Linked DNA regions of Spartinivicinus marinus. The protein of the gene in region 2 interacts with the protein of the main gene of each other region in a pairwise test. Links are inferred from orthologs where the notes say so. Each region holds a gene or a part of one and is shown on either strand. Other genes may lie near its edges. The genes, in order: uvrB and uvrA.

Region 1 (15,777 bases), 1.2 Mb from region 2 along the record:
GGTAAACTGTCGACTCATAGATAACGATATCACCCTTGCTGATTACTTTAGCAAGCATTTCACTGGCTTTGGTTAAAGGGGTTAAATCAGGCTGCCGATAGTCATCAATTGGCGTAGGAACAGTCACAATATAGATAGAGCAGTCTTTCAGGTCAGCTACACTGGCTGTATAACTGATTTTATCTACCGCTTTTAACTCAGCTGAGTCCACTTCCAAGGTTTTGTCTACACCATCACAAAGCTCAGCAACTCGCGTTTGATTAATATCAAAGCCAACTGTGTTATAGTGCTTGCCAAACTCCACGGCTAATGGCAAACCCACATAACCTAAGCCAATTACTGCGATTTTCTTTTCTTTTAATCGCTGGTCCATGTAGTCGTTTCTCCGCCTAAAATCTAACTCATTTATCAATTTAAAGGTTATAACTGCCGGCAAGTATAATCCTAGTAAGCACTAATGACTACGCAAGCAATTTCGACTAAGCCCCAACTATTGTAAGAGCGCATTTTGCTTTAGTTGATTAATGTGATCACGTACCGACGCTGCTTCCTCAAACTCAAGGTTCTTGGCATGCTCATACATTTTCTCTTCAAGCTTACTGATTTGCGCTAACAAACTCTCTCGGCTAGCGTGCTTCACTTGATACTGTGCTTCCGGCTCTGCAACCTTCCTCTGCTGCTTGCCCTTCTTGCCTTTTTTCCCTGGAATTGTGGCACCTTCAAGAATATCCGCAACAGCTTTGGTCACTCCTTTTGGAGTAATGCCATGCTGTTGATTGTACGCCACCTGTTTTGCTCGACGGCGATCAGTTTCATCAATGGCACGCTGCATAGAGCCGGTAATTTTATCCGCATATAAAATCGCTTTACCGTGAATATTACGGGCAGCGCGGCCAATAGTTTGAATTAGGGAACGATCTGAGCGTAAGAAGCCTTCTTTATCTGCATCCAGAATAGCCACCAAGGCGACTTCGGGCATATCCAGGCCTTCTCTTAGCAGGTTAATGCCCACCAATACATCAAACACCCCCAGGCGCAGGTCGCGTATAATCTCTACACGCTCAACCGTATCAATATCTGAGTGTAAATAACGGACCTTAACCCCATGCTCAAGCAGAAACTCCGTTAGATCTTCTGCCATCCGCTTAGTTAAGGTAGTTACCAACACCCGTTGCTGCTGCTCTACATACACACTGATTTCAGACAATAAGTCATCGATTTGACTAGTCGCAGGCCGAACTTCTATTTCTGGATCAATTAGCCCTGTTGGCCTTACCACCAACTCAACCTGCTGACCTTGGTGCTCCATTTCATACGGGCCTGGTGTTGCTGACACAAAAATAGTTTGCGGGCGTTTCAGCTCCCACTCTTCAAACTTCATCGGACGGTTATCCAAGGCAGAAGGTAAGCGGAAGCCATACTCCACTAGGGTTTCCTTACGAGAGCGGTCACCACGATACATGGCCCCCACTTGCGGCACAGTCACATGAGACTCATCAATCACTAACAAGGCATCATCGGGTAGGTAATCAAATAGGGTTGGTGGGGGTTCGCCTGGAGCCCGACCAGAAAGATAGCGGGAGTAGTTTTCAATACCTGTGCAATAGCCCAACTCCATGATCATTTCTAAATCATAACGAGTGCGTTGTTCTAGGCGCTGAGCTTCAACCAACTTATTATTACTTCGTAACTGCTCCAGACGCTCTTTTAATTCAACTTTTATTTCTTCAACAGCATCCAGCAATTTTTGCCTTGGTGTCACATAGTGAGACTTGGGGAAAATAGTGACTCGGGGAGTCTTTTGAGTGACCGTTCCTGTCAGTGGGTCAAAGTAAGCCAGTTGGTCAATCTCTTCATCAAATAACTCAACTCGAACGGCTTCCTGTTCAGAGTCTGCTGGGAAAATATCAATGACATCACCGCGCACTCGGTAGGTTCCCCTTCGTAACTCAAGATCATTACGAGTATATTGCAGCTCAGCCAATCGCCTTAAAATAGTTCGCTGATCAACCGTATCACCTCGATCAAGGTGCATCACCATTTTCAAATAAGATTCTGGATCACCCAAGCCATAAATTGCCGAAACAGTGGCCACTATGATGGCATCAGACCTTTCAAGTAATGCCTTTGTTGCCGAAAGGCGCATCTGATCAATGTGGTCATTGATTGAAGCATCTTTTTCAATGTAGGTATCAGAGGTGGGTACATAAGCTTCTGGCTGGTAGTAGTCGTAATAAGAAACAAAGTACTCAACAGAGTTATTTGGGAAAAAACTTTTGAATTCGCCATACAATTGAGCCGCTAGCGTCTTATTATGTGCCATCACTAATGTAGGCCGTTGTAACTGCTCAATCACTTTGGCTACTGAGTAAGTTTTACCTGACCCAGTAACGCCTAATAAAGTCTGTGATGCCAGGCCAGCATTCACACCTTGTATCACAGCCTTAATCGCTGCGCCTTGATCACCTGCTGGCTGAAACGTTGAAACAACTTGAAATTGCTTTGTCATGGTTCCTGAAGCCTGCTTCATCTAGTATGATGGATGAGCAAAAGATCTAAAAAGTCAGTTAATACCTACCCAATATATTAGGGCTATTTTTAACTGGTAATTACCCCAAACGTAATAACTATTTACGAATGGGTATACAGGCTAGCCTGAGCAAATCAAATAGTAAACACATAAACCGATTTAAGAGGAATCAAGGTGGACGTGCAGCTCTCCCTTCGTGTCAGTGCCATCAAACCTTCCCCCACATTAGCCGTCACCAGCCGTGCAGCCGCACTGCGTGCTGAAGGTAAAGATATTATTGGTCTAGGTGCTGGTGAGCCTGATTTTGACACACCCAAACATATTAAAGATGCAGCCATTGCTGCCATCAATGCAGGCCAAACAAAATATACTGCTGTAGATGGTACAACCGAACTAAAACAAGCCATCATTAATAAACTGGCTAATGATAATCAGCTCACCTATCAGCCGAACCAGATCCTGGTTTCCTCTGGTGGAAAGCAAAGCTTTTTCAACTTGGCTTTAGCCCTGTTAAACCCAGGTGATGAGGTCATTATCCCCGCTCCTTACTGGGTTTCTTATCCTGATATGGTGAAGATTGCAGAGGCTGAACCTATCATCATCCCTACCCTGGAGGAGAACCGGTTTAAGCTGACTGCTGAGCAACTATCTGCCGCTATTACAGATAAGACCCGGCTGGTTGTTTTGAATAGCCCATCAAACCCTACAGGTGTCGCCTATACTAAAGCTGACTTAGCCGCATTAGCTGAAGTACTTCAGGCCCATCCCAATATACTGGTTGCCACTGATGACATGTATGAAAAGATACTGTGGAGTGATGAGCCATTCAGCAATATTTTAAATGCAGCACCTGATTTATATCCTCGCACCATTGTACTTAATGGTGTTTCAAAGGCTTACTCCATGACTGGCTGGCGAATTGGTTACGCAGCAGGGCCTGCAACCCTCATTGCTGCCATGAAAAAAATCCAGTCCCAAAGCACCTCCAACGCTTGCTCCATCTCACAGGCTGCTGCAACGGCTGCATTAAGCAACTCCCAAGAGTGCGTAAAAGAAATGGTTAAAGCCTTTAAAGTACGTCATGATCTAGTCGTTGAAAGGCTCAACCAATTGCCTGGTGTTTCTTGCATTGAAGCTGATGGCGCATTTTATGCTTTCGCTAACTTCTCAGAAGCTATGAATAATAAGGGCATGAACTCTGATGTCGATTTTGCTGAGTATTTACTCGAACAAGCAGGGGTTGCTTTAGTACCAGGCTCCGCTTTTGGTGCACCTGGCTATATGCGGTTATCTTATGCAACAAGTGAAGTCATACTTAATGAAGCATTAGACCGTATACATCAAGCGTTGTAAGAAGCAAAAAAAGAAAGCTCGCCATTTGGTGAGCTTTGAATATCTTAGGGTAGTACAAGGTTTAATCAAGTGTAACACTTTGTTGGAAAACCGAATTTTAACCACCAACAAAGTGTTGACCTTCCCCTCACAAATTATTAGTATACCACCCCGTTAGTGCTTCCCCGATAGCTCAGTTGGTAGAGCAAATGACTGTTAATCATTGGGTCACTGGTTCGAGTCCAGTTCGGGGAGCCAATTTTAATTATTCAGTTAAAGCTAATTATTTAACTACTATTTTTCCCTCATTTTTGTTCAAAGTTCCCTCTCCAATTCCTTTAACTTCAAGCAATTGTTCAATACTAGTAAAATCGCCATGCTCATCACGGTAAGCAATAATGGCTTTTGCCTTAGCTTCACCAACACCTGTCAAAACCTCTGCAATAGTGACTGCATCGGCCGTATTAATATTCACTTCATTGGCACTTGCCCAAGAGAAGCTAGCCATTAAAACTGAAATAGCGAGAGTTAAAGACTTGAGTAAGTTTTTCATAAAAACTCCTTTTAGATATTGAACAATTATCAAACAAGGCACAAAAGATACCAATCAAAATTTGATTTTTTAACCACCCACTTTTTAAAAAAAGAACCAAGCCTCATATATTTTTTCGCACTAGAAATAGCCAACTTTTACGAGAGAAACCTTCAATTTTTTATTAATTAATTGAACAAAAATAAAACGATAAAAGCACAAAAAAATAACCTCAGGCAGTGGTGATTCAAATAATATTAACAGGCCCTAAATGCCACAACTCACACCTGTGCCTTTCAACCCACAATAACCATCAGGATTTTTAGCTAAGTATTGCTGATGATATTCCTCTGCATAGTAAAAATGTTTCAGCTCAGTAATTTCAGTGGTAATTTCAGCATATCCATCCTGGGTCAAAGCATCCTGATAATGCGTTTTCGATTGCACCACGCACTGTTGCTGCTCAGAAGAGGTTACATAAATAGCAGAACGGTATTGAGTTCCCCGATCATTGCCTTGCCTCATTCCTTGGGTAGGGTTATGGGACTCCCAAAATATCTGTAACAGCTGCTGATAGCTAATTCGATCAGGATCGAAGACCACCAGTACCACTTCTGCATGCCCTGTCATTCCAGAACAAACTTCTTGGTAAGTAGGATTAGGAGTAAAACCACCTGCATACCCCACAGCCGTGGTATAAACACCCGCTTGCTGCCAAAATAAGCGCTCAGCTCCCCAGAAACACCCCAACCCAAACACCGCTTGCTGATACCCCGTAGGAAATGGCGGTATCAATGGATTACCCAAAACAAAGTGTTGATTGGTAATCTTCATCAATTCATCACAACCTGGTAATGCTTGTTCTGCCGATATCATTGTAGACTTATCATGCTTTAGCATTTTACAGTTCCTTACAAAGTTAATCTCAATTTCACCATCATCAAGGAGAGATATTTATGGCTACCCCATCCTACATCGCAGACGGTATGCCACAACTGATGCCCTATATTACAGTTAAAGACATTGAAGCTTCACTGAAGTTTTATCAAACATCTTTTGGTTTTATCCCAGCAGAAAACCCTCTTGCGGATGGTAATACGCTAGTTCATGCAGAAATGTCCTTTCATGACGCCCGGATCATGCTGGGTAGACAAGGGGCTATGCAAAATAATAGCGTGACACCCAAGCACAGTCAGATTCAGCATGGTATTGGCCTTTATGTATACTGTCCCGATATCCAAGCCCACTATGAACAAGCAAAAGCAGCAGGTACTGAGATTATTATGGAGCCTACACTCATGTTCTGGGGTGATGAAATGTATTCTGCCGTTGACATTGATGGCTATCACTGGTCATTTGGGGAAAATAAAGAAGCCTTTGACCCCAAAAAAGTACCTCCTGGGTATAACGTAAAATAAATCAACCATATTCTACCCTGCCAATTATCCAGCAACTTATTAAGCCTAGCATTGCCGGGCTTAATAGAATCAAATCTGATAAATATATTTTTATTTAATATAAAGTGATGATCTTTTTGCTTAACTCTGACAAAAGATAGGCGTCTGTTATACTACAAATAATATGGTTGACTGGCCAAATATCAGCTCATTACAGCGGTAATGCTACATCATGCCTAATTTTATCTTTGCGAACAAATCTTCCTCTAATGAGCCTACTAAAAAAGCTGATACGAACTCAGCAACTGAAGATAAATGGAAGGTAATGGTGGTTGACGATGATCTTGAAGTACACACAATCACTAAAATGGTCTTAAGTAACTTTACATTCGAAGGCTCTAAAATCGAGTTTGTCAGTGCCTACTCAGGACAAGAAGCATGCCAGCTCCTTGAAAAGGAATCTAATATAGCGCTGATTTTATTAGATGTCGTAATGGAAAGCGACCATGCTGGTCTTGAGGTAGTTAAGTATATTCGAGAAAATTTGAAAAACCCTTTTGTGAGAATAGTACTCCGCACAGGACAACCAGGCCAAGCCCCAGAAAATGAAGTCATTGTTAATTATGATATTGATGATTACAAAGAAAAAACTGAGCTGACTTCCCAGAAGCTATTTACTTTAATGCGCTCCAACCTGCGCTCCTATCGGAATATCATATCCATTGAAAAAAACAAGCAAGGGCTCAAAGAGGTCATTCAATCTCTGGACAATATTTATCAGTTTCGATCTCTCAATCAACTACTAACAGGTGTGGCAACCCAACTTTGTGGATTACTTCATTTAACTGATAATACATTAATTATTAACAATAATCATCTTGCTACAGCCAATTTATCAGGCTCAACCGATATAAAAGTGCTTTGTGGTACAGGCTGCCACGAAACGTCAACTGGAAGCAATATTACTCAATTAGATGAAAACATCCAAACGTGCATCAAAACAGCTTTAGAAAAACAACAGAGTATCTGCACGGAAAACGGCTATGCTTACTATACTTCACGGCATAACAATGAATTAGTCATGTACTTTTCAGGCATTAATAAAATAGATACTTTAGGTGCTATAGAAAAACATTTAATCGATATTTTTCTACATAATGTTACTACATGCTTAGAAAACTTAAAGCTGAGTGAAGAAAGCGATCAAATCCAACGTAAAATCATCAACACACTAGGCTCTGCTGTAGAAAACCGCTCCAAAGAGACGGGCGCTCATATCCAACGGGTAGCAGAATACTCAAAATTACTTGCTATAAAATTAGGGTTAAGTGCAACAGAAGCTGAAATTGTTGAAATGGCCTCCCCCCTACATGATATAGGTAAAGTTGCCATCCCCGATGCCATTCTGCATAAACCCGAAAAGTTGACTGATACCGAATGGGAGGTAATGAAAACTCATGCAGAGGCTGGCTACAATATCCTTAAAGGAGACGAATCGAAAGTATTTTATGCAGCTAGTGTTATCGCTCAACAACATCACGAAAAATGGGATGGCTCGGGTTATCCAAATCAATTATCAGGTGAAGAAATTCATATCTATGGTCGCATTACAGCACTAGCTGACGTATTTGACGCATTAAGTAGCAAGCGCTGTTACAAAAGCCCATGGGAAATAGATGAGGTACTTGCGTACATAACAAAAGAACGAGCCAAACACTTTGACCCGACTTTGGTTGACATTCTAATGAATAACATAGATGAGTTTATCTCAATCAAAGAGCGCTACCAAGATAAATAAAGTTGTTGTTATAAACGTTTCTAGTGATAGATAGTCCACTAAAAAATCCTAAAAATGATTCACACAGGGTATACATTAAAAGTCGAATTTAAATCCTAGAGTAAAATTTATTTTGTTATCGTTACGCTGATTAGCACTTATACCCCCAGGTGAAAAATTAACTGCAATTAATTCATCAGACAACAAATTGTTAACTGTTGCAAAGAGCGTCAGCCCATTTTTTTTATATTGATAGTTAATAGCCAAATCAGCAGAGCTATCAGCAATCTGTCTCTGGCTAATATAACGTAAACTCGCCCCAAACAAGTGACTTTGAAGCCGATAGTGCCCGCCAATATTAACAGTTAGCTCAGGTACTAACGCAGCAAAAGCATCATTATTTATGCCTGTTCGGTTACCTTCGTGATTATAAGCTAAGTTTGCATGTAAACGGGAGCTCTTCAGCTGTATCTGATAGTCAAGCTCTACCCCCTTACGGGAAAAAGGGTCTCTATTGGTAAACAACAAAAAAGGTGGTGGCGCTGGAAAGCGGGTAATGAAGTCTTCCCCTTCATAATAATATACATTAGCAACAAATAATTTTTCCGGTGTAACGTATGAATAAACCAAATCCAACATTTTAATCGTTTCGGGCTTTAAAGAACTACCACTGGCCGTTATATTTGTTTCAAAATTCGGTGAGGTAAAACCGACGGAATAAAGTAACTTTAACGATTGTTGTTTATCAATAGAGTACACTAGTGATGTTCTTGGTGTTATTTTAAACCCTGACGCCTCATTATCTGTTGCCCTTGCTCCCACTAAAACACGCCAGTTATCCCGATGAAAATCCAACTGACCATAAACAGTATCTTCACGTACATCATCTGCTGAAAATAAAAGCGATTCTGCACCTCCTGAATTTTTTGGTATATTTCTAAAATCATCCACTTTTCGCAATTCAGTCTCTATACCAGCTAAATAGTCAACTATTTCATTGACTGAACCTTCTGCTAAAAGTCCAGTACGAAAGCGAAAATTATCTTGCCAACTGTCATCAAAGCGGGAGATCATATCTGGTGATAAGAAAGCGGGGGCATATTGATTATAATCAGCAAACACCGATAAAGAATGTTCTTGCCAACCCCATTGATAATCACCATGCAATAACAATCCTTCGGTTTTCACATCAGGCACTTTTGAGTCGATCAACTCCCCAGGTATCGGAGGCGGCAAGCCAGGTGTTGGAAACGGAGGAACTTTAACAGTGGCTCCTTCAGTAAAATCATTAAAATATGATAAAAACACTTGCCCATACTCATGCTTAAACTGAATAAAAATAGATTCAAATAATTCTTTTTGTTGATACTTAGCTGGAGCAACCACCTGATTTAACTGTCTGACTTCTGCATCATAGCCATCATCTTCATGCTGTTTTTCATAAGCAATAACAACCCCACTTCCACTCTCTTTACCATCACTTGAGTAGCGATAATACCCTGTTGAATTTACTGTAGGGTTTGAGCCATAATCGACTTGAATAGACCCTCCCGGGGTTTCTTTAGTAATCACATTTATCACCCCCGCAATAGCATTAGATCCGTAAATAACAGCGCCAGGCCCTCGTATAATTTCTACTTTATCAATAGCAGCCCAAGGAATACCCAGAACAGGAATATTACTGTGAGAAGGAGACCAATACGGGACCCCATTGAGCAATACTAATATTTTTGCTCCAAAATCTGAAGCAGCTCCCCTGACCATTATTTGCGGTGTTCCAGATACATTTCGATCCACAACAAATCCAGGCACAAAACTGATCACATCTTTTAATGAGCGCAAGCCTAATTTACTCAAATCTTCTGCTGTGTAACTAGATACAACTGCAGGGGTATTAGCGATATTCTCCTGTTTTATTGAAGCAACAGATATGTCTATATTTAAAAGCTCTTCTAGTGGCAGTTCATACAAACTATCTTGATCATCATCGTTAGCCCCATTTTTAGCATATAATTCAGCTGCTAATAGCAACAGTATTCCACCAATAAAGAAACTGCCCCTCCAGTCAATTTTTTTACTACTTATCATAAAGATGCTGTTACCTATTGAGACATGACATACTTATAACGCCATTACCCATTTTTAATATAACCTGTCATCCCTTTACGTTTTTGTTTAACAGTCAGAAAAAAGCTTAAAGTTTTTATATGTTATTTATTTGGTTTTTCTTTTCTTTAATTTCTTCCTATTATTATCAATACTTGCACTAACGGGTTGTTCAGTCTAAACAAACAAATACAAGCCAATTAACAACAAATAAAACAATTAAAACAATAATCTTATGAAGCCGAAAATAGGCACACTTATTTTTGTTAAACACTACGTTAGTCTTGCGCTACTTACGGTGATAACCAGTCTTTCCTTTATGAGTTCATATGCCAGTGAAGATGAACTGGACGAACTTCTGGAAATGGATTTAGAAGAACTGGTAACCATCACTATAGCATCAAAACGAGAAGAACCTCTTAGTAATGCACCTGGTGTTATTAGCGTTATTACAGCTGACGATATTAGAAAATTTGGAGCCCGTAACCTTCGCGATATATTAAACCGTCAAACCAGTTTTATGATGGTAGGTGGACATGTACTACCTGAATCTCGATCCGTATTAAGAGGAGCACTGGAAGCACCACAAGATAATCAAATACTTTATCTGCTAAATGGTCGACCAATAGCCGATACTCAAAGTAGCAATGTACATGTAGACCTTTTTTTAACTTTTCCAATAACTACCATTGAACAAATAGAAATTATTCGCGGCCCTGGCTCTGTTCTATATGGAAGCAATGCTTTTAGTGGCATTGTTAATATCAAGACTAAATCAGGCACTTCATTTGATGATACTCTATCCTTCAGTTACGGTTCTTACGCAACCAAATCTGCCAATCTGCAAGGTAGTACCCCCCTTGCAGAAGGCTGGTTAACAGGCGCCGTGCATACAACTGATTTTGCCGGCGATGAATTTTCTGATATCACAGACCTTACCGGCCAAACTGATAACTATCCCATGGGTGGCCAAGGATCAAGTGCCGTATTTGTAATGGATTTCAATAATTTTAAAGTTAATGGTTATATCAGTGATGCCAAACGAGATAATTTACTAGCCGATTTCCAATTTCCTGCCGAACAGGTAAGATCAAGACGCACATCAATTAATGTGAGTCACAACTGGGATCTATCAAAAAACTGGTCCTTCCGCAGCCATTATGGCTACTTTTCTGATTTTGCCGACCTTTTTATTGCCACAAATGGCTTAACCAATGAAGTCGATGGTACACTGCACTCACTGGAGTTTAATTTACATGGGCAGCTTAATCAGCAAACCAATCTTCTCTTAGGTATAAATCCTTTATATTCAAAAGGTGATTTTGCTGAAGGAAATCTCAGCGGCGATTGGAGCACCTGGCAGGTTGGTATTTTTAGCCAAGTTGACTACCAATGGTTTGATTGGCTAAAGCTGGTTGGAGGCCTTCAACTAAATCGCCCCAAAGAATTATCAATTGATACGTCACCACGAGCAGGGCTAATTTTTAACTTCAAAAATGGCTGGCATGGCAAATTGCTTTATGGGCAGGCATATCGCAATGGTGAATCCATTAACCGTTACTTTGATGGCAGTCTTGCCACAGCCAATTCTTCACTTAAACCTGAAACCATAGAAACTTATGATGCCCAAATAGCCTATCAAGCTGATCACTATAATATTGCTCTCACTTATTACCATAGCCGTATAAGCGACATCCATAAGCCTGTATTTCTTCCCAGCCTCAATAAATTCCAAACAATCAATTCAGGTGCTGTAGAATTTGATGGTGTAGAATTTGAGGCTAGGTGGCAGCTCACTAAAACATTGAGCCTTGTTACTAATGCCAGTTATCAAACCAATAAAAGCGATACAGGACTAAAAGACTCAACGTTTATTCCTAACCTGATGGCTAAACTGGGTATTGCTTATGAAAATCCTATAGGATTCAGCTTTTCCTTATTTGATAGTTATTTTGATGACCCAACACCTTTAGATGCAGTAACAAACACTGCACAAAATGTTAATCCTAAAGCTAACAGCCATCACCTGGTCACTGCTAACCTAACTCTCAATCTGGGTAAACTTTTTGACAAACCACAATTAACTAACACATCTTTTTCATTGTATGTAGATAATTTGTTAGATGAAGAAATCTTTTTCCCTAACTATTCAACCCAAACGGTAAACACCTCACCTAACTACCAAGGACGAGCCATCTACGGGACACTCCAAGTAACTTTCTAGTTCTAGTATTCCCGCTAATATTCCCAGTCAATCAACAGAAAACTCAATTTCATATGTTAGTCCCTCTCCTTGCTGACTATCTACCTTAATAAGCCCCCCTAGCCCTTGGGTAACCAAATTATAAATAATATAAGTACCTAGCCCACTTCCTCCCTGTCCTCGTTTAGTTGTAAAGAACGGCTCAAATAACTTATTCAACTGCTCCTTAGCTAAACCTTTACCATTATCCTGATACTGAATCTTTATGTGGGAGTCTGATCGATGTACATCTATCTTTATTAACCCCTTCTCTTTATCCTCAAAACCGTGAATCAACGAATTTAAAATTAAGTTAGTAAAAATCTGCGACAAGATTCCAGGGTGACTAGTAATCACCAATTCAGCATCACAATCGACTACAATCTCATGTTTGACTCGCTTCAATTTTGGTCGCAGTGATAGGATAATTTCATCCAAATACTCTTTTACCTTAAATGTCCTTATTTGCTCACTCGACTGATCAACAGCCACTTGTTTAAAGCTACGAACTAAATCAGCCGCCCGCTGTAAGTTAGAAAACAAAAGCTGACAGCTTTGCTTGGCATTCTCAATAAATTCTTCCAACATTTCAGCGGAAAGCGTTTCTTGCTCGTAGGCCTTAGCTAGCTGTTTTACAGCGTCTTGTAAAAACGTAATTGAGGTAACGCCTATACCTATAGGCGTATTGATCTCATGAGCCACCCCCGCCACCAGCTCACCTAATGAAGCCATTTTTTCGCGCTCAACTAACTGTTGTTGCGAAGTATTTAATTGATCTAATGTACTACGCAGCTCTAGGTTCGATGTTTCCAATTCATAGGTTCTCGCTGCCACTTTTTGTTCCAGCTCTTCATTCAGCTGCTTCATTTCTTGTTCAGCTTGTTTTTTTTCAGCCAAATAAACTTGTATGTCTGCCATCATGGAGTTAAATGTTTCTGCAAGCTGAGCCAGCTCATCATTAGAAACTACGGGCACTCTCAATGTATAATCCTTCCGTTGAGTGACATTACGCGTTACCTCCATCAATGACTGAATCGGCTCGGTAATCAAACGTTGAAAGCGAATGGCAATTAAAAAGGCAATAACCAATGCAATCAGTGCTATCACAAAACTTGCTTGACTACTGGCAATTAAAATATCAGAGAGCTGACGAATTTCTGCCTGAATAAATAAATAGCCTAGCGTTTCCCCTTCAAACTCAATCGGCCTGGTAAAACGAATACCTTGGGTTTCTTCTTTAAGTGTCAGGTAATTCATATGATTATTGATGACCGGCAAACTATCGCCTGGCCTGACATAGTGGGAAAATATATCGGTTTGGCTGGTTAGTGGATCTGTACGGTAGATGATTACCGCTAGAATACCCGGTTCAGACTCTAATGTTTGCAAAATCAAATTTGCCGTTGTGACTTCACCAAAGGTCAGTGCAGGAATAATATTAACTGAAATGAGTTTAGCCTGTGTTTCTACGGTTTTAATCGTATCGGACTTAATCCGTTTAACCTCTAAATAGGTCAATATCGCCGTAGACAATAGCAAAGCAACACATGACGCTCCCATCGCCAGCAAGATGATCTTTTCTTTTATCGTGCGAAATCCACTCAACATTGACGTTCAACTACTCCTGCCTTTATGCACCTAGTGACTGTTTTCAATAAGTCTTGGTTATCATCAATAAACGTGCTTGCAACTTCACCTCACTTTTATCTAATGCCTTACGGTTAATATAAATATTCAGTTTTTTATCAATCAAAATCAGAGCAACCATTCCACCATCACTTAAAAATCCCTTACTAGCACCAATTAAAAGAGTACTTGTTAATATGTTTCGGTTACGCGCTAAGATATGATTAAGATTGCCATTGGTAAAATAAAGTATATGGCATTGGTGACCACGGCTGATCGACTGAGTGAGCGCCTGTTCTGTTGGCAGCGAGATAACTTTCATATATCGCTGCTGAGTCTTTTTACCCTTCAATTGCCCCAGAACCTTTGCCAAGCCCAATTTATCTGGGCCATATAGGCATAAATTTACCGTCGACTGTTTTGATTTAAAGGAAGAGTCAGGCCAGATAACAAATTTACTTATCTTATAAATAAACGCAGCAGTCACATTGGCTAAGCTTCGCTCAGCCCCCTGGGAAACAACAGGAGACCATGCCAGTACCATCAGCATGACTACCAAGAGTATATTTCTTAAACTTTGCCACAGAATAGCAAGCCTAAACCTCATGCTATCGCCAATATTGAATTCAATTGAAGGATAAGCAGCTAAGAGAAGTATAAATGCTTGTGAGAAAACCACCACTGACTGATGGCTATATGGAAAAGCCACTGCTCTTACACACTATCTTAGCAGTGACTATATCTTAGCAGTGACTATATTGATTGTTAGTTAAAAAATTGAACGTCCCAGTCTTGAAGTAAACAGTTCTAATGCAGCAGTACCTGCCAGCGAGTTTCCAGATTTATTCAACTCCGGCGACCAGACACATACTGTCAGTTCTCCAGGCACAATCCCAATGATCCCGCCACCCACTCCACTTTTGCCGGGAATACCCACCCGATAGGCAAAATCACCTGCTTCATCATATAGCCCACAGGTAACCAACAGCGCATTGATTTGTTTAGTTTGCTTAGGGGTGATCAAAGGCTTATTCCAGCCTAAGGGACGGCCTTGGTTAGCGAGATATATAAATGTTTTCGCTAAGTCGACACAGCTCATTTTTAGCGCACAATAGCTAAAATAGGAGCGCAACACATCTTCTACCCGGTTAGAAAAATTACCAAATGACTTCATTAAATAAGCAATTGCCGCATTACGATCACTATGCTGATATTCTGAACGAGCTACTCGCTTATCTGATATAACAGCTGGATCATCTGCCAAGCCTCTTACTAACTCCAACATTCGATGTTTAGGTGCAGAAAGACGGCTTTGCAAAACATCGCTCACAACCAAAGCCCCAGCATTGATAAAAGGATTTCGAGGTATACCTTTTTCATATTCCAGCTGGACTAGCGAATTAAATGATAAGCCTGAGGGTTCTTTACCCACTCGCTCCCAAAGCTCATCCCCTACCCGGTTAATTGCTAATGTCAGACTAAGTACTTTGGAAATACTTTGAATCGAAAACAGCTCATCTGCATCGCCTGCTTTAAACACTTTGCCGTCAACTGTACAAACTGCAATACCCAGCCGATTAGCGGGTACTTCCGCTAATGCTGGAATATAATCGGCCACTTTACCTTGGCCAATTAACGGTTTTACTTCGGCGATAATGTCATCGAGCGTACTTTGCATGATGGGCATATACGTTTTTACCTCATAAACACTTAGCGCTACTTCGGCTTCTTAACAACAAGCCAAGCCTATCAGGCGCGCCATCATACCGATAAAGCCAAGCTTAAAACAACTTTTTTTGGCTCATCCACTTACTCAGACCACATAGTATCCACTAACAATTAATAGTTATGTTTGTTCTACTTGGGATACAACTTAATTTCAGTTAAATTACTTTCACTTTAGAACTCAATAAAGTTTATTTATAGCCAATATCACAAGAACACCTATTGATTGAGGGAGCATCATTCACTCAATTCCCAATGGAGGGGTAGTCATGTTAAAAAACACAACTCAACACTATGGCAGCTTTGCCAAATGGTTACATTGGTTAACAGCACTTGTTTTTTTGGCCGTTTATACCAGTGTTTATTATCGTCACTGGTTTACCACACCTAAAACTGAAGCTAACTTAACTGCACTTCACCTGCATCTTTCCTTTGGTGTTTCAATAGGCGTTTTTGTAATAGTCAGACTCATCTGGCGCTTTACCAATCCTTCGCCTCAACCTGCTCCAG
Region 2 (16,204 bases):
CAAAAAATTGCAAAGGAAAACCTTGCTAAGTTAGAAACATCCTTAGAGTTTTGGCTAGTCGATAAAGACGTCGAAAACCCTGAGAGGGGCTGCTATAACTCTCATCGTGATATTGCAAAATATGCGCTAGAAAATAATTATGAGAGAGTTTTAATTTTTGAAGATGATGTAATGTTTCATCGGATTCCTAGTGCTAGAGAATTAAAGCGATTCAATCAGTTTCTTAAGTCTAACCGTGGCGATATTTTTTATTTAGGCGCATTACTAGGACGGATGTGGCTAACCCCTAAATTAGGGATTGCCAGATGCAGTGCTTTTTGTACACACTCTTATATACTGAATAAAAGCGGCATGGAAAAACTAGTCGATACCCCTTATGATGGAACTGCAGTAGATCTTGTATATAAGCGTAAGCTTGACTCTTATTTAGCTTTTCCAATGCTTACTTCACAATTACCTTATGATGTTGCATCAAGTGATATATCTACCCATCGTAATGATAATGTTGTGTTCACTGATGACAGTTGGGAAGTAAATAAACGTTATCAATACTGGTCTGCATTAAAGAATTTTAAGTATACCTTGCTTAATCGATCAAATTGCCGCCGTTAGCCTTCTTTAGGCTTTGTTATCTTCATTCTTCACCCCAGTCATTTAGTTTACCTAAACTCCTGGGGCTTCATCACTCGGTGGCTTCGCCTAAACAATCTTTCGCTGTGAGTATATACCACTTTATTTTTACACCTAAAAATGATTCATGATGGGTATATGTAAGAAATATTGAAGCAGATAAAATATTAACTGTTTTAAATTAGCGAAATACTATTTTGCAATTGGTTTATCGCTTAATCGGCATCACCCATGTTGATGCCTGATTTTGTATGACTGGTTAAAATATTGCTTCAGTTAAGCTGTCACAGGGTTTGATTGAGACAGTGGTGTTTAAAGGATTATAGGTTTTAAACACCACAACATTTTTTATACTTTTTACTACTTTGACAAGGACAGGGGTCGTTACGGTTTGCTTTTTTGGTGCTAACTGCACTGCTTTGCTTGTTTTGTAGGATTTCTAAATCACGGATATTTTCATCTTGTTCTGGGTCAACCTTGATGACACTAACCCAGCCATTGTCAGCAAAGACAGTAGCTAGTTCCTGTTTACGTTCTTCTGTTTGTACAGTGATTTGAGCAGGTGCTTTGTCTGTGCCTAGGCGTACGATTTTGTTAGCTTTAAAGCTAGCGTTATTGTGCTCGGACTTTTTCAAGGGAAGATTTTTATAAGGATATCTTGACATGGGTTACAACCTTTCTATTGATGTATCTGTATATTAGTTAATCTTTAAAAGTGTTATCTTATCTGTTCTGTTGCTAGTAGGACAACCAAAGCCTACTAGTTGAGTAGGCTTTGGTTGTTATTATTGTTTAGCATCAGCTTTAAAAATCGCCCGGTGTGGGATTTTTTAGCCTTAGCCACTTCTTCTGGGGTACCAGTCGCGATAATTTCACCGCCACCATCACCACCTTCTGGGCCTAAGTCGATAATCCAGTCTGCTGTTTTAATAACATCTAAGTTATGCTCGATCACCACGATGGTGTTGCCATGATCGCGCAGGCGATGTAAGACAGTTAATAATTGTTTAATATCATGAAAATGTAGGCCAGTGGTGGGCTCATCCAGGATATACAGGGTTTGTCCAGTATCTCGTTTCGACAGCTCTTTCGCTAGTTTAACCCGTTGTGCTTCACCGCCAGAAAGGGTAGTAGCATTTTGTCCCAGGTGAATATACGAAAGCCCAACATCCATTAAGGTTTGTAATTTCCGATTAACTGCTGGAATGGCCTCAAAAAATACTAAGGCTTCTTCAACAGTCATTTCTAGTACTTCATGAATACTTTTGCCTTTGTATTTAACTTCCAGGGTTTCGCGGTTATAGCGCTTGCCTTTACACACATCACAAGGCACATACACATCAGGCAAGAAATGCATTTCTACTTTAATGACGCCATCACCCTGACAGGCTTCGCAGCGGCCGCCTTTTACATTAAAGCTGAATCGGCCTACTTTATAACCCCTAGATCGAGCTTCTTGGGTGCCTGCAAATAGCTCACGAATAGCCGTAAATATGCCAGTATAAGTCGCAGGGTTGGAGCGGGGGGTGCGTCCAATCGGGCTTTGGTCGATATCGATACATTTATCAAAGTGCTTTAAACCACTGACCCGTTTATAGGCTGCAGGCGTTAAAGTGGTGGCTTTATTTAATTCAGTAGCGGCGATTGGATAAAGGGTGCCATTAATTAGAGTGGATTTACCAGAACCAGATACCCCAGTCACACAAGTAAATAAACCGAAGGGGATTTCTAGATTCACATTCTTCAGGTTATTACCTGTGGCGCCAACTATTTTCAGCAATTTTTTGCTATCAACTGGTGTGCGTTGGCTGGGTACTTCAATGGCTTCTTTGCCAGATAAGTAACGTCCTGTTAATGAAAAATTATTTTTCATTACTGTTGCTGGCGTGCCTTCAGCAATAATTTGGCCTCCATGGATACCTGCACCAGGGCCAATATCAATGACATGATCAGCAGTGCGGATGGCATCTTCGTCATGTTCTACCACAATAACCGTATTGCCTAAATCCCGTAGGCGGGTCAAGGTGTTGAGCAGGCGATCATTATCCCGTTGGTGTAGACCGATAGAAGGCTCATCCAGAATATACATAACCCCAACTAAACCAGCCCCAATTTGGCTAGCAAGGCGAATTCGTTGTGCCTCACCGCCGGATAAGGTTTCGGCACTTCTATCCAAGGTTAAATAGTTAAGGCCAACATTGACTAAAAAATGCAGTCGTTCGCGAATTTCTTTTAAAATTTTATCGGCAATTTCACCCTTACGGCCAGGTAGTGCTAATTGTTCAAAATAGGCTAAGGCATTGCCCACGGGTAATTGAGAAATATCTGGCAGGGTGTTTTCTTCAACATATACGTTACGTGCGGCTTCTTTTAAGCGGCTACCGTTACAGTCTGGGCATGGTTGGGTATTTAAGTATTTTGCTAATTCTTCCCTAACGCTTTGCGAGTCGGTATCACGATAACGGCGCTCCATATTGGGTAAAATCCCTTCAAAACGGTGGGATTTTTTTATGGTCATGCCACGGTCATTAACATAATTAAAGTTAATATGTTCATCACCACTACCATGTAAAATAACCTGGCGGTGTTTTTTAGCCAGCTTACAAAAAGGCGTATCAATATCAAAACCATAGTGCTTGGCTAGCGAAGTGAGCATTTGAAAGTAATACACATTGCGTCTGTCCCAGCCGCGAATAGCACCTTCCGCAAGGGTTAGTTCATCGCTGGTGATGACTTTTGTTTCATCAAAAAACTGTCGGGCACCTAAACCGTCGCAGGTAGGGCAGGCACCTGCTGGGTTGTTAAAGGAAAACAGACGGGGCTCTAGCTCATTAATACTGTAACCACATTCTGGGCAGGCAAATCGTGCTGAAAAGATTAAATCATCCTGCTCGCCATCCATAAAAGCGACTTCAGCTACACCATCGGTTAGATGAATTGCGGCTTCGAATGACTCTGCCAGTCGTAATTGCAGATCATCCCGCACTTTAAATCGATCCACGACGACTTCAATGGTGTGTTTTTTGGTTTTGGCCAGCTTGGGTACATCATCTAAATCAGTAACAATTCCATCAACTCTAGCTCGCACAAACCCTTGGCTTTTTAGCTCGCTAATAATATGCAGGTGCTCCCCTTTGCGGTCTTTCACCACAGGCGCTAACAGCATTAACTTGGTGCCTTCTGGCAGGGTCAATACCTGGTCAACCATTTGCGAAATGGTTTGGGCTTCTAACGGTTGCTGATGGGTTGGGCAGCGAGGGGTGCCTGCTCTGGCAAACAATAGCCGAAGATAGTCGTATATTTCGGTGATTGTCCCTACAGTAGACCGGGGGTTATGGGAGGTTGATTTTTGCTCAATAGAAATGGCTGGTGATAAACCTTCAATATGGTCGACATCAGGCTTATCCATCATGGACAAAAACTGTCGGGCATAAGTGGATAATGACTCCACATAGCGCCGCTGACCTTCTGCATACAATGTATCAAAAGCTAACGAAGACTTGCCAGAGCCAGACAGGCCTGTGATAACAATTAACTTATCACGGGGTATTTCTAAGTTAATGTTCTTTAAGTTGTGAGTGCGGGCGCCACGAACCAGTATTTTATCCACAACAGCATCCCTTACGGTGGGTGAATGAAAAGGAATCGATTATATATGAACAACCAAATAGATGCAGGACCCTGAAAGCTCCTGTCATATACACCACTAACGCTTGAAGTAACAAACCTGATAAAATTTATTCTTTTTCAGTGAAGTGCGAATGAGGGTTCAATGAATTTGAGTGGCATGACACATCATGAGCGGAAAGCCTCTTTGTGTCTGGCATCTATTTTTGCCATGAGAATGCTTGGCTTATTTATGGTGCTGCCTGTATTGGCAATTTATGGCACTGAGCTAATTGGAGCAACGCCTGCATTAATTGGGTTAGCCATAGGTGCTTATGGATTTACCCAGGCTTGCTTGCAAATTCCATTTGGTATGTGGTCGGATCGGCTGGGAAGAAAGCCCGTAATCATTATCGGTTTACTACTGTTTATTGCTGGCAGTGTATTAGCAGCTATGGCTAATGATATTTATCAAGTGATTCTTGGCCGCTGCCTGCAGGGGGCGGGTGCTATCGCCAGTACCATTATGGCAATGGCGGCGGATTTAACCCGAGAAGAGCAGCGTACTAAAGCCATGGCAATGATAGGCATCAGTATTGGTTTAGCCTTTTGCTTAGCAATGGTGCTGGGTCCATTGGTAACGGATATTTACGGCTTAAGTGGTTTATTTTACTTAACAGCGGCATTGTCAGTTGTGGCTCTGGCGCTGGTTTGGATATTGCCTACGCCAGTAGAGCAAAAACGACATCGAGAGGCCAATACCGTATTGGGCCAAATAGGCCAAGTGCTTCGAAATGGTAGTTTGTTGCGATTAGATATTGGGGTATTTGCTTTACATTTTGTGCTGATGGGAGCGTTTGTTGTAGTCCCTGTCATTTTAGAGGAGCAAGCGGGGCTATCTCGACATCAGCATTGGTGGGTCTATTTAATTACCCTAGTGTTTTCTTTTATAGCGATGGTGCCGTTTATTATTGTAGGCGAAGCCAAGCGTAAGATGAAAGAAATAAAGCTAGGGGCTATTGTCCTGCTAGCAGTGGCAGTGATATTGCTTTACTTCAACCAGCAGTCAGTAACTGGTTTAGTAGTAAGCTTGTTTGCTTTCTTTATGGCGTTTAACTGGCTAGAAGCCTCATTGCCATCGTTGGTGAGCAAAATTGCTCCTGCAGGTAGTCGTGGTACTGCTATGGGAGTGTTTTCTACCTCTCAGTTTTTAGGGGCAGCCATTGGGGCATCAAGCAGTGGTTGGGTATACCAAACCTGGGGTATGTTAGGATTAACTCTATTAGCAGTCAGTATTCTGGTATTATGGTGGGTTGCTTCGGTCACTATGCAGCAGCCGCCTTATTTGAACAGTATTATGCTGGATTTGACTCAGGTGGATCAGGTTTCACCTGTTGACCTGTCTAACACATTAGCAGCAGTAAGAGGGGTGGAAGATGTGGTGGTCATCCCTGAAGAGCAGGCAGCCTACTTGAAGGTTGATAAAAAGGCATTGGATACCCAAGCCTTGCAAGCATACGGTTTTGGCGTATAACGACAGATTGAGGAGAGAAATATGCGTGGCGTGAATAAAGTAATTTTAGTCGGTAATCTGGGTGCTGATCCAGAAGTCCGTTATATGCCTAACGGAAATGCAGTCACCAATATCAGTGTGGCTACCAGCGAACAATGGAAAGACAAGCAAACCGGCCAGCCACAAACCCGCACTGAATGGCATCGGGTGGTGCTGTTTGGAAAGATTGCTGAAATAGCAGGGCAATATCTGCGCAAAGGCTCTAAAGTCTATTTAGAGGGTAAACTACAAACCCGTAAATGGCAGGCACAAGACGGCCAAGATCGATACACGACAGAAATCGTGGTAGATATGAATGGCCAAATGCAAATGCTAGATGCTCGCCAAGATGGCAGCGCCCCAATGGGTAATGCAGGTTACGGAGCACCACAGCAGCAGCCTCAAGGTCAGCCTGGCATGATGGGCCAGCAGCCACCACAAAACCAAGGCTATCAACAACCCGCTCAACCACAGCAAGGTGGAATGCCCAACAACAACTTTGGTGGCCAACCAGCACCGGCTCAACAACCAGCGCCAGCTCAGCCAGCTAATAACCCAGCACCAAGCGGAGCACCAGCTGGTGGCTTTGATGATTTTGATGATGATATTCCGTTTTGAGTTATACCTTAAGTGTTTATGTAAAAGGGGCCGAAAGGCTCCTTTTTAGTTTGGAAAGGCAGGCATAGTTTGTTAGGGGGAGTAAAATGTTTAGATCATTAAAGTGGCAGCTAAGCACGATATTTATTTTGAAATATCAAAAATACTCGCAATGAATAAATTAGTTATTTTGCTCGTTTTATCTTGTTTATTCACTGGATGTTCATCTATTGGGTTTCGAATATCAGGGTTAAATAAAGAGTATGTTAAAGCACCTATTTATCCAGGAGTACAGATAGTTTTTAAAAAGTTATCAGGTGGGCCTGGCTCTAGTGTACATGCCCATCTCCCTGATTTTGTCGGCTGGCTGTTTTACCCATTTGATATAATTAACCTTCCTTTATCATTTGTAGTAGATACAGTTTGTTTGCCTTATGATGTAATCACTTCCTAGTGAGTGGTTATGGATTGCCAGTAAGATAACGTTTACAGTGAATGAAGGAAAAATAGTTAATGCACTATATTAACCAGCTATTGCAGTTTTGGATAGAGACTGACTGGTACTTTGCTCTATTGATGTCAATAATGGTAAACATTGTTGTATTCGTTTCTACTGCTGCTATTTTGGATTATGCAATTGCTGGATTAATCAGTAAATATAAGGTTGGAGGCTATATTGATGACCGTCCTTTGAAGCTCAATCAAAAAAAGATGGAAATCAAGAATGGCGTAGTTGCTTGTGTTATCTTTGGTGTTGGTAGTTTAATAACACGGGAATTATTCAACCAAGTTTGGCCTATTAGTTTTGTTAGCCTATTGATTCAGTTAGCAGCGTTCATGGTTTTTTATGAGAGCTATTCTTATTTTATTCATCGGCTATTACACACCAAGCCGTTTTTAAAAATACACGGTGTTCATCATAAATCGGTGCGAGTAACGCCTTGGAGTGCATATAGTGTACACCCTGTTGAGGCGATATTTATTGCAATGAGTGCCCCTATATTTATGAGTGTATTTCCACTCAGTTTGGGCGTTGCTTTAATTTTACATATATTCGGAATGATGTTCACTATCCTTATTCACTCGAATTACAATTTAATAATAAATAATACTATTTTAGGGAAAATCAGTGATTCTCCGCAGTATCATTCTGTACATCATTTATTGGGTAATGTTAATTTTGGGTTTGTGAATTCCTTTTGGGATAGATGCTTTAAGACACGCTTTTAATGACTAATGGCTGTTAAAGGTATATGGGGTAGTATTATAGGAGTGCCTTGATTATACACATGGACTGAAATTATACCTCTGGGGCTATTGCTGCTTAAAAGTGTCTACAGTATTGATATCCAACAAGCAATAAAAAAAGGATATCTGACAATTGAAACTACAAAATCAATTGATCAAAACTTAAGAAAACTAGCTATGGGGCGTATTGATTTGGTTTCATTAAATTATGATGTTGGAATCACTGTATCTAATGATACTTTATCAAAAGAAGAGAGAGGAAAAATACTTCCTCATCCTGATCCGTTACGAGTATCTCTCTACCGCCTTCTTTTGAATAAAAAGAATAAAGAGCGTAGTTTAAAGCTGTTGGATAAGTTTAATACTGGGTTATATCTTCTAAATAAAGAAAATAAAATTAAGGAAATGTTAGATGCGTCAAAGAGGGGGAGTATGAAACTTAGTGAATCATGAGTGTGTTAGTTTAATTAAAGGAGATGCTATATGAGCAAGCAGTTTCTTATGATCTCAAGAAGTATCAGGGTTGTACAATTCTTGGATATGATTTTAGGGGGAGTTTGGGTGAACAGGTTGATGGCTCTTTAAAGAAAGAAACAAAGGACCACAAAGCATTACTTTCCATGGTGCTTTCAAAACAGTATCCTCATGTTTTAGAGTTGAGGCGTATTTTGGTACAAGGCATGACGAATTTGTTCATTTCTGGAAAGTTTAAACCTATGATGGAGAAGTATGGGCTGATTGCTCACTGATCCCGTCATGAATTATTTAACCCTTCCTTAACCCTTTTCACTATAAAGTCATTTCAGAAATAACAGGGTTTTGGGCCTATTCTGTGCAAAGAGCCTGTTAAGGTTTTAAAATAACGCAAACTAATGTAGGTGTCTGTTTGCTCTGATATGAGAAATAGTGAAAAAGCATGTTAACTGTATTACTAGTAGAAGATGATCGGGATTTAGCCGATACCGTGATTCAGTATTTAGAGCTGGAAAACATTCGTTGTGATTATGCCAGCAATGGTATAGCAGGGCTTGAGCTTGTTTCGCAAAACCACTACGACGCCTTATTATTGGATCTTAATTTACCCCGGTTAGATGGTTTGGCTGTTTGTCAGCGTGTGCGGGCCTCGGGAGATGATACCCCGGTCTTAATGTTGACTGCCCGAGATAAAATCAGTGACAAGTTATTAGGCTTTGATGCAGGTACTGATGATTATCTGGTAAAGCCTTTTGCCATTCAGGAGTTGGTGGTAAGGGTGCGTGCATTAGCCAAACGGCGAAGTGGACAAGTGCGTATGCTGAGTTGTGGCGATTTACAAATGGACCTCACCACCAAAACCCTTACACGTCAGGGGCTACCTATTAAGCTATCACCCACTTGCTGGACCTTGTTGGAAACTTTATTACGTGCATCGCCATCAGTTGTTTCTCGTCAGCAATTGGAGCAAGCGCTGTGGGGGGATGAAATACCCGACAGTAATAGCCTTAAAGTACATTTATTTCACTTGCGCAAAGCCATTGATATGCCCTTTGATACACCTTTACTACACACGATTGCTCGGCAAGGGTTTGCAATCAAAGCAGATAATGGTTAGGTAGCAAAATGAAACGGGGACTTAGTTTAAAGTGGCTGGTAGTGTTAGCTTTTCTAGTACAAGGGTTAATTCTGGTTGTAGGCTATTCGTTTCTTACCGCTCGTTATTTAATCGAGGGCATGGATAATATCGTAGCTGATAATATGGAACAAATAGCCCGTCATTACTTCAAGCAAACAAGTCAAACAGGCTCAAAAGAAGTTAGACGATTTAATAACTACTTGTTTTCTTACCATTGGGAAGAACAGCCTGAAGAGGTAAAAAAACAATTCAAGCGGCACGAAGTGCAACCCAACCAGCTGTATAAATCACATCTAGATGAAAATGATGGCCGACCTAGGGTCACTTTTCTATTACATCTTATAGAGCAAGGTCGAAAAATATACATCTCTTTCAGTATTTCTAGGCACACTACGTCCGCGTTAACTATTAAGAATATTAGCAGTGACTTCCAAGCATTGATTATTATTAGCGTGTTGAGTGCATTTTCTCTGGCGCTGGTCATTTGGCTATTAAGCTGGCGAATAGGGCAGCCTATAGCCCGTCTTGGGCAATGGGCTCGTACACTTGCTACTGATAGGCTTAATCAGTCTACTCCCGATTTTAGTTACCCTGAACTTAATGCCTTTGCTGAATTAATTCGCTCCAATTTAAAGTCAGTGCAAGAAAGCACAGAGCGTGAGCAACGGCTTCTTCGTCATACCAGCCATGAACTTCGTACCCCCATTACAACAATTTGCAGCAACGTAGAGTTACTCAAAAAACTGGATGCACAGAAAAACCAACAGCATTATGAGGCGGCTATATGTCGCATTGATCGAGCCAGCCTTACCATGAAATACCTAACTGAAACCTTGTTATGGTTACATCATGACCGAGCTGATGAGCTACCAATGACAGAATGCCGGCTTGATGAAATTATTCAACACCTGGTGGACGATATGCGTTATTTATTGTCGTCAAAACAAGTCAGTGTTCATATAGAAACTCAGCCTTATACCCTGTATTTGCCAGAGGCAGCCGCTCGTATTGTACTGGGTAATCTTATTCGTAATGCCTTTCAGCATACCTGGGAGGGGCAAGTAAATATTCTGCAAAATCAAGGTATGGTGCAGATTACTAATGAGCAAAGTGCAGAAACAGAAAAGGAAGATCTTGGCTTTGGCTTAGGCTTGGAGTTAACAAATCGGCTGTGTCAGCGGTTAGGTTGGCACTACCAAAATGAGCAAAAGGGGAATGGCCACTTTGTCACCCTAGTTTTTCCTGACCCCATTTAAAAATGAGGCGCCAATAAAAACTTATGTTTTAATCTTTTTTAACCCTTCTTTAACCCACATTTTTGTAAAGTTTTGCCATAAGCCTGAAAAACCGTGTTAAAAGGTTTTTCTTGTATTAGTAGTCATGCAAGGTTGATAAGTATAACTCCTTAGTTGAGCTATTTAGCAGCCAACCTTGCACTATTTTTCTTTATTTTACAGAAGATATTACTCATGCCTTTTAGTTTTTTTACTGGTTTCGGCATTCGCCGCCAACTGCTTTTTTTGTCTCTGTTTCTACTTGGATTAAGCGGTTGCTCAAAACAGGATTCATCATCAGCGGCTGGGCCAGCCTCAATGCCTGCCACTGAAGTGAGCGTAGTCACCTTGGCTGCTGAGCCTCATGTTGTCACCGTTGAACTGCCTGGTCGTACTAAGGCTTACCAAATGTCGGATGTTCGCCCACAAGTGGGTGGCATTTTGCAAAAGCGTTTATTCAAGGAAGGGCAGGATGTTGAGGCAGGCCAGGTGCTTTATCAAATAAACCCTGCTACCTATCAAGCAACCTATGACAATGCCAAAGCAAAGCTGGTTCAGGCAAAAGCAGCAGTGCAATCAGCCCAGCCGAAGGCGGAGCGTTATCAACGCTTGGCCAAAATAGGCGGGGTGAGCAAGCAGGATAAAGATGAGGCAGTTGCCACCTTAAGAGAGGCTCAAGCAGCCGTGGTAGCCTATGAAGCTGAGCTAAAAACAGCAGAAATCAACCTAGAGTATGCCCAAATCAAGGCACCTATCTCTGGTCGCATTGGTAAGTCGGCGGCAACGCCTGGTGCATTGGTTACTGCGGACCAGACAAGTGCACTGACCACCATCAACCAGTTAGACCCCATTAATGTTGACCTGAGTTTTTCCAGTGTTGAAGGACTGAAGTTAAGGCGTCAACTGGAATCTGGCCAACTGAAAAAAGAAGAAAAGGTTCAAGTGAAGCTAACGCTGGAGGATGGCACTGCCTATAGCGAAACCGGCACCCTGGAATTTGTGGGTAACTCAGTTGAAGAAACTACCGGAACCATGGAGTTAAGAGCTGTTATTGCTAACCCGAAATACCAGCTGTTACCGGGTATGTACGTCGATGCCACTTTGTATGTGGGGGTTGATGAGCAAGCGTTATTGGTACCGATGCAGGCAGTCACTCGTAACGCTAAAGGTGAAGCAACTGTATGGGTGGTTTCTGCTAACGATAAGGTAGAACAGCGGGTGGTGGAAACCAGTAAAGCAGTGAAAGACAAGTGGCTAGTTAGCTCTGGCCTGAAATCTGGTGAGCGCGTGATTGTGGAAGGTGTACACAAGGTAAGAACAGGGCAGGTGGTTAAAGCAGAAGAGTTTCAGCAAGACCTGAAGGCAGTTAAAAGCAAGGCAGTTGTGTCGAACAACTCTAGTAGCGAAAGCTTGACGCTTTAGGAGGGAAGTCATGGCCCGTTTTTTTATAGACCGACCGATATTTGCCTGGGTAATTGCTATTGCCATCATGCTGGGTGGTCTGATGTCCATTTTCAGTTTGCCACTACAGCAATATCCAGACATCGCACCACCTGCGGTTTCTGTTAGCGCCAGCTATACCGGGGCTTCTGCAGAAACCGTACAAAACTCAGTTACCCAAATTCTTGAGCAGCAAATGACAGGGCTGGATAACCTGCTTTATATGTCATCCAGCAGCAGCTCATCAGGCAGTGCAAGCATTACCCTGACCTTTGCCTCGGGCACAGACCCGGACACAGCCCAAGTGCAGGTACAGAATAAAGTGTCTCAGGCTGAGTCGATGTTACCTGATGCGGTGAAAAATTCAGGGGTGACGGTATCGAAGTCTGGCGGCGGCAGCATGTTTATGGTGCTGGCGTTTACCTCTGATGATGGCAGTATGACGGATACCGACATTGCAGACTACATGGTATCCAGCCTGCAGGACTCGATCAGCCGGGTTAATGGTGTGGGTAACGTGAGAGTGTTTGGCTCAGAATACGCGATGCGGATCTGGCTTGACCCAGAAAAAATGCGCAAATACTCATTGATGCCTTCTGATGTCACCACTGCTATTTCACAACAAAATACCGATGTTAGCTCAGGCGCATTAGGTGATTTACCCGCGATTAATGGCCAGCAGCTGAATGCTACAGTGACCTCGCGAAGCAAGCTGCAAACCGTTGAGCAATTCGAATCAATTGTTCTTAAGTCTGATACCAGCGGTGCCACGGTTTATTTAAGTGATGTCGCCAATATAGAGCTAGGCTCTGAAAGCTACTCAACTTCTGCCAAGTTTAATGGAAAGGCGGCTTCGGGTATGGGCTTGGAGCTGGCCACAGGTGCTAATGCGCTGGATGTTGCTGAAGCAGTAAAAGAAAAGCTAAAAACCCTTGAACCTTATTTCCCTGATGGTTTGAGTTACACGATCGCTTACGATACAACACCCTTTGTAAAAATCTCTATTGAAGAAGTCGTGCAAACCTTAATGGAAGCGATCGCGCTAGTTGTGTTGATCATGTTTCTGTTTCTACAAAACTGGCGTGCAACCTTGATCCCGGCCATTGCAGTGCCTGTGGTATTGCTAGGTACTTTTGGCGTATTAGCGTTGTTGGGTTATTCCATTAACACGCTTACCATGTTCAGTATGGTATTGGCCATCGGCCTGTTGGTAGACGATGCCATAGTGGTGGTGGAAAACGTCGAGCGGGTAATGTCTGAAGAGGGTTTGTCACCACGAGAAGCTACTCGCAAATCGATGGGGCAGATTACCGGGGCGCTAATCGGCATTGCCATGGTATTAACTGCCGTATTTATCCCGATGGCATTCTTTGAAGGCTCCACAGGTGCTATTTATCGTCAGTTTTCAGTCACCATTGCTGCTTCTATGTTGCTTTCTGTGGTAGTTGCATTGACCTTAAGCCCAGCGCTGTGTGCCACTTTCCTGAAGCCTATTGAGAAAGGTGGCCATACTTCAACCAAAGGCCCACTAGGTCGCTTTTTTGCTTGGTTTAACCGCTGCTTTGACCGTAGTGCCAACCGCTATCGTAATGGAGTAAAGCATGTTGTTCGCTACCGTAAGTCGAGCATGCTGGTCTATTTAGGCATTATTGGCATTATGGGTTTATTGTTTGTGCGCCTGCCTACCTCATTTTTGCCAGAAGAAGACCAGGGCATGTTGATGGTGATGTATAACGCTCCAGTCGGCGCTACCCAGGAGCGAACCCTGAAAAGCATGGACAAAGTGGCCGAATTTGTCATGCAACAGCCTGAGGTTGAAGGCATCTTCAATGTGGCAGGTTTCAGTTTTGCCGGTAGTAGCCAAAACGCGGGGATGGCGTTTATCAAACTCAAGGATTGGAGTGAGCGAGAAGCGTCTGCTCAGGCAATTGCAGGGCGGATTACTGGGGCAATGATGGCAACCATTAAAGATGCTCAGGTATTTGCACTGACTCCCCCTGCTATTTCCGGTTTGGGCTCTAGCTCTGGCTTTACTTTGCAGCTACAGGACCTGGGTGGTAATGGCCATGAAGCGTTGGTTGCAGCAAAAAATCAGTTACTACAATTGGCAGGCAATAACGAAAAACTCACCGCTGTTCGCTACAACGGGCTTAATGACTCGCCGGTGTATCAATTGGATATCAATGATCAAAAAGCAGGTGCATTGGGGCTTTCTTCCTCTGATATCAATAACACCTTATCAACGGTGCTGGGTAGTAACTATGTTAATGACTTTATTAATAAGAGCCGGGTGAAAAAGGTGTATGTGCAGGGGGAGGCTTCGTCGCGAATGCTGCCTCAGGATATTAGCCGCTGGTATGTGCGAAATAGCGAAGGGAAAATGGTGCCATTTTCAGTCTTCTCTAATGGTCATTGGGATTACAAGCCACAAGTGCTGAACCGCTTTAATGGTACTGAAGCGATGGAAATTACCGGCAGCGCAATAACAGGGGTGAGTTCTGGTGATGCGATGAATGAAATTGCCAGCTTGGTAAGCCAGCTACCTGATGGTATCAGTTACTCTTGGTCGGATATGTCCTATCAGGAACAGGCGGCAGGGTCACAAGCCATTTTGCTTTATGCCGTATCACTGGTGTTCGTCTTTTTGTGCTTGGCTGCGCTTTATGAAAGCTGGTCAATTCCGGTCTCAGTCATACTGGCTGTACCTGTCGGTATTGTAGGTGCTCTGGCTGCCACTTGGTTGCGTGATTTATCCAACGATATTTATTTCCAGGTAGGCTTGTTAGCTACCATGGGGCTGGCGGCGAAAAACGGTATTTTGATCGTTGAGTTTGCTAAAGACCTGGAAGAAAAAGGAGAGTCTTTAATATCGGCAGTATTGCAAGCAGCACATCAGCGGTTACGGCCAATTATCATGACCTCTTTAGCCTTTTTATTAGGTGTATTACCAATGGTGTTAAGTTCTGGTGCTGGTTCTGGTGGTCGACATGCGCTGGGTACTGGGGTGCTTGGTGGAACCTTGTTTTCTACCCTATTTGGTATTTTCTTTGTGCCGTTATTTTATGTGATTATCCGTTCGCTATTTGGAGGAAAGAAAGCTGCAGTGCAGCCAAAGCAAAATGCGCTGTATAGCCAGGAGGCTGAAGTATGAAACCACTGCAAAAAATCGGCTTATTAATACCTGTATTAACCATGGCAGGGTGTGTCAGCTTAGCCCCGGATTATCAACGACCTGACTCACCTGTAATGGCAGAGTGGCGGGATACTCAGGCTGCTCAGCAAAACTCATCAGCCGTTGCTACCAATAAAGTTATGGCTGCAATTAAGTGGCAGGACTATTTCCAAGATCCCAAATTACGCCAGGTAATTAACCTGGCGTTAACTAACAATCGTGATCTACGGATTGCTTTGCTAAATATTGAGCAAGCACGGGCTAAATACGGAATTCAAGAAGCTACACTATGGCCATCTATTTCGGTGAGCAGTAGCAAAACCGCATCACGAACCCCAGCGTCAGTTAATGGGGGTGATAGTGCCACCATCAGTCATCAATATGAGGCTGGCATTGGTTTTAGCAGCTATGAGTTGGATTTATTTGGCCGAATTAGCAGCTTGAAAGACGAGGCGCTGGAAAGTTATTTATCTACAGTGGAAACCCAGCGCAGCACCCGTTTAAGCTTAATTGCTGAAGTGGCAAATAACTGGTTAACGCTGGCAACCAATCTGCAATTACAAGCCCTCGCTCGGCAAACGCTTAATAGCCAGCTAGAAACCCTTAAACTAACCCAAAAAATGTACAACCAAGGCATAGCCTCAAAACTAAACTTGGCTCAGGTTCAGTCCAGTGTGGAAACTGCCCGCGTTGATGTCGCTACTTACAAAGCGCAAGTGGCTCAGGATCGTAATGCACTGGAATTAGTGGTAGGTACTCAGCTAAAGGATAATTTGTTACCCACAGTAAAACTGGAAAAAACAATTGCACTAGCGCCAATCCCTGCCAATTTAAAATCAAGTGTGTTATTGCAGCGCCCTGATGTATTAGCAGCGGAGCATAGTTTACAAGGAGCTAACGCCAATATTGGGGCAGCCCGTGCAGCTTTTTTCCCTACTATTTCTCTTACGGCATCTGCCGGGCGTAGCAGCAATCAATTAAATGACTTATTTAGCAGTAGCAACCGCAACTGGTCATTTACCCCTAGCATTAGTCTACCCATTTTTAATGCAGGGAGTTTAAGTGCTTCACTG

The links.
Region 1: the proteins of uvrA (region 2) and uvrB interact in binary tests that used the Escherichia coli proteins (3 or more experiments, as listed by UniProt). The link is inferred for Spartinivicinus marinus from one-to-one orthologs.

The regions. Positions count from the first base shown.
Region 1 is NZ_JAPJZK010000001.1:654,621-670,397, forward strand. The notes cover bases 1-2,938. They hold uvrB (excinuclease ABC subunit UvrB), read right to left. Parts: upstream 2,510-2,938; coding sequence 491-2,509; downstream 1-490. Other genes in these bases: tviB (Vi polysaccharide biosynthesis UDP-N-acetylglucosamine C-6 dehydrogenase TviB), read right to left, coding at 1-373; OQE68_RS03240 (pyridoxal phosphate-dependent aminotransferase), read left to right, coding at 2,705-2,938. Outside these bases: more of OQE68_RS03240, read left to right, coding at 2,939-3,883; OQE68_RS03250 (ComEA family DNA-binding protein), read right to left, coding at 4,146-4,415; peptide-methionine (S)-S-oxide reductase MsrA, read right to left, coding at 4,662-5,294; OQE68_RS03260 (VOC family protein), read left to right, coding at 5,351-5,812; OQE68_RS03265 (DUF3369 domain-containing protein), read left to right, coding at 6,024-7,589; OQE68_RS03270 (TonB-dependent receptor plug domain-containing protein), read right to left, coding at 7,665-9,656; OQE68_RS03275 (TonB-dependent receptor plug domain-containing protein), read left to right, coding at 9,910-11,898; OQE68_RS03280 (ATP-binding protein), read right to left, coding at 11,926-13,524; OQE68_RS03285 (YfiR family protein), read right to left, coding at 13,568-14,221; glsB (glutaminase B), read right to left, coding at 14,312-15,229; OQE68_RS03295 (cytochrome b), read left to right, coding at 15,537-15,777. UniProt on the Escherichia coli protein: The UvrABC repair system catalyzes the recognition and processing of DNA lesions. A damage recognition complex composed of 2 UvrA and 2 UvrB subunits scans DNA for abnormalities.
Region 2 is NZ_JAPJZK010000001.1:1,865,177-1,881,380, reverse strand. What follows is about bases 1,191-4,555. They hold uvrA (excinuclease ABC subunit UvrA), read right to left. Parts: upstream 4,241-4,555; coding sequence 1,391-4,240; downstream 1,191-1,390. Other genes in these bases: OQE68_RS08480 (MFS transporter), read left to right, coding at 4,403-4,555; OQE68_RS08490 (PBPRA1643 family SWIM/SEC-C metal-binding motif protein), read right to left, coding at 1,191-1,295. In the rest of the region: OQE68_RS08495 (glycosyltransferase family 25 protein), read left to right, coding at 1-612; more of OQE68_RS08490, read right to left, coding at 960-1,190; more of OQE68_RS08480, read left to right, coding at 4,556-5,770; ssb (single-stranded DNA-binding protein), read left to right, coding at 5,792-6,406; OQE68_RS08470 (YceK/YidQ family lipoprotein), read left to right, coding at 6,558-6,839; OQE68_RS08465 (sterol desaturase family protein), read left to right, coding at 6,899-7,615; OQE68_RS08460 (type 2 periplasmic-binding domain-containing protein), read left to right, coding at 7,703-8,086; OQE68_RS08455 (hypothetical protein), read left to right, coding at 8,110-8,382; OQE68_RS08450 (response regulator transcription factor), read left to right, coding at 8,550-9,224; OQE68_RS08445 (sensor histidine kinase), read left to right, coding at 9,233-10,501; OQE68_RS08440 (efflux RND transporter periplasmic adaptor subunit), read left to right, coding at 10,715-11,941; OQE68_RS08435 (efflux RND transporter permease subunit), read left to right, coding at 11,952-15,110; OQE68_RS08430 (efflux transporter outer membrane subunit), read left to right, coding at 15,107-16,204. UniProt on the Escherichia coli protein: The UvrABC repair system catalyzes the recognition and processing of DNA lesions. UvrA is an ATPase and a DNA-binding protein. A damage recognition complex composed of 2 UvrA and 2 UvrB subunits scans DNA for abnormalities.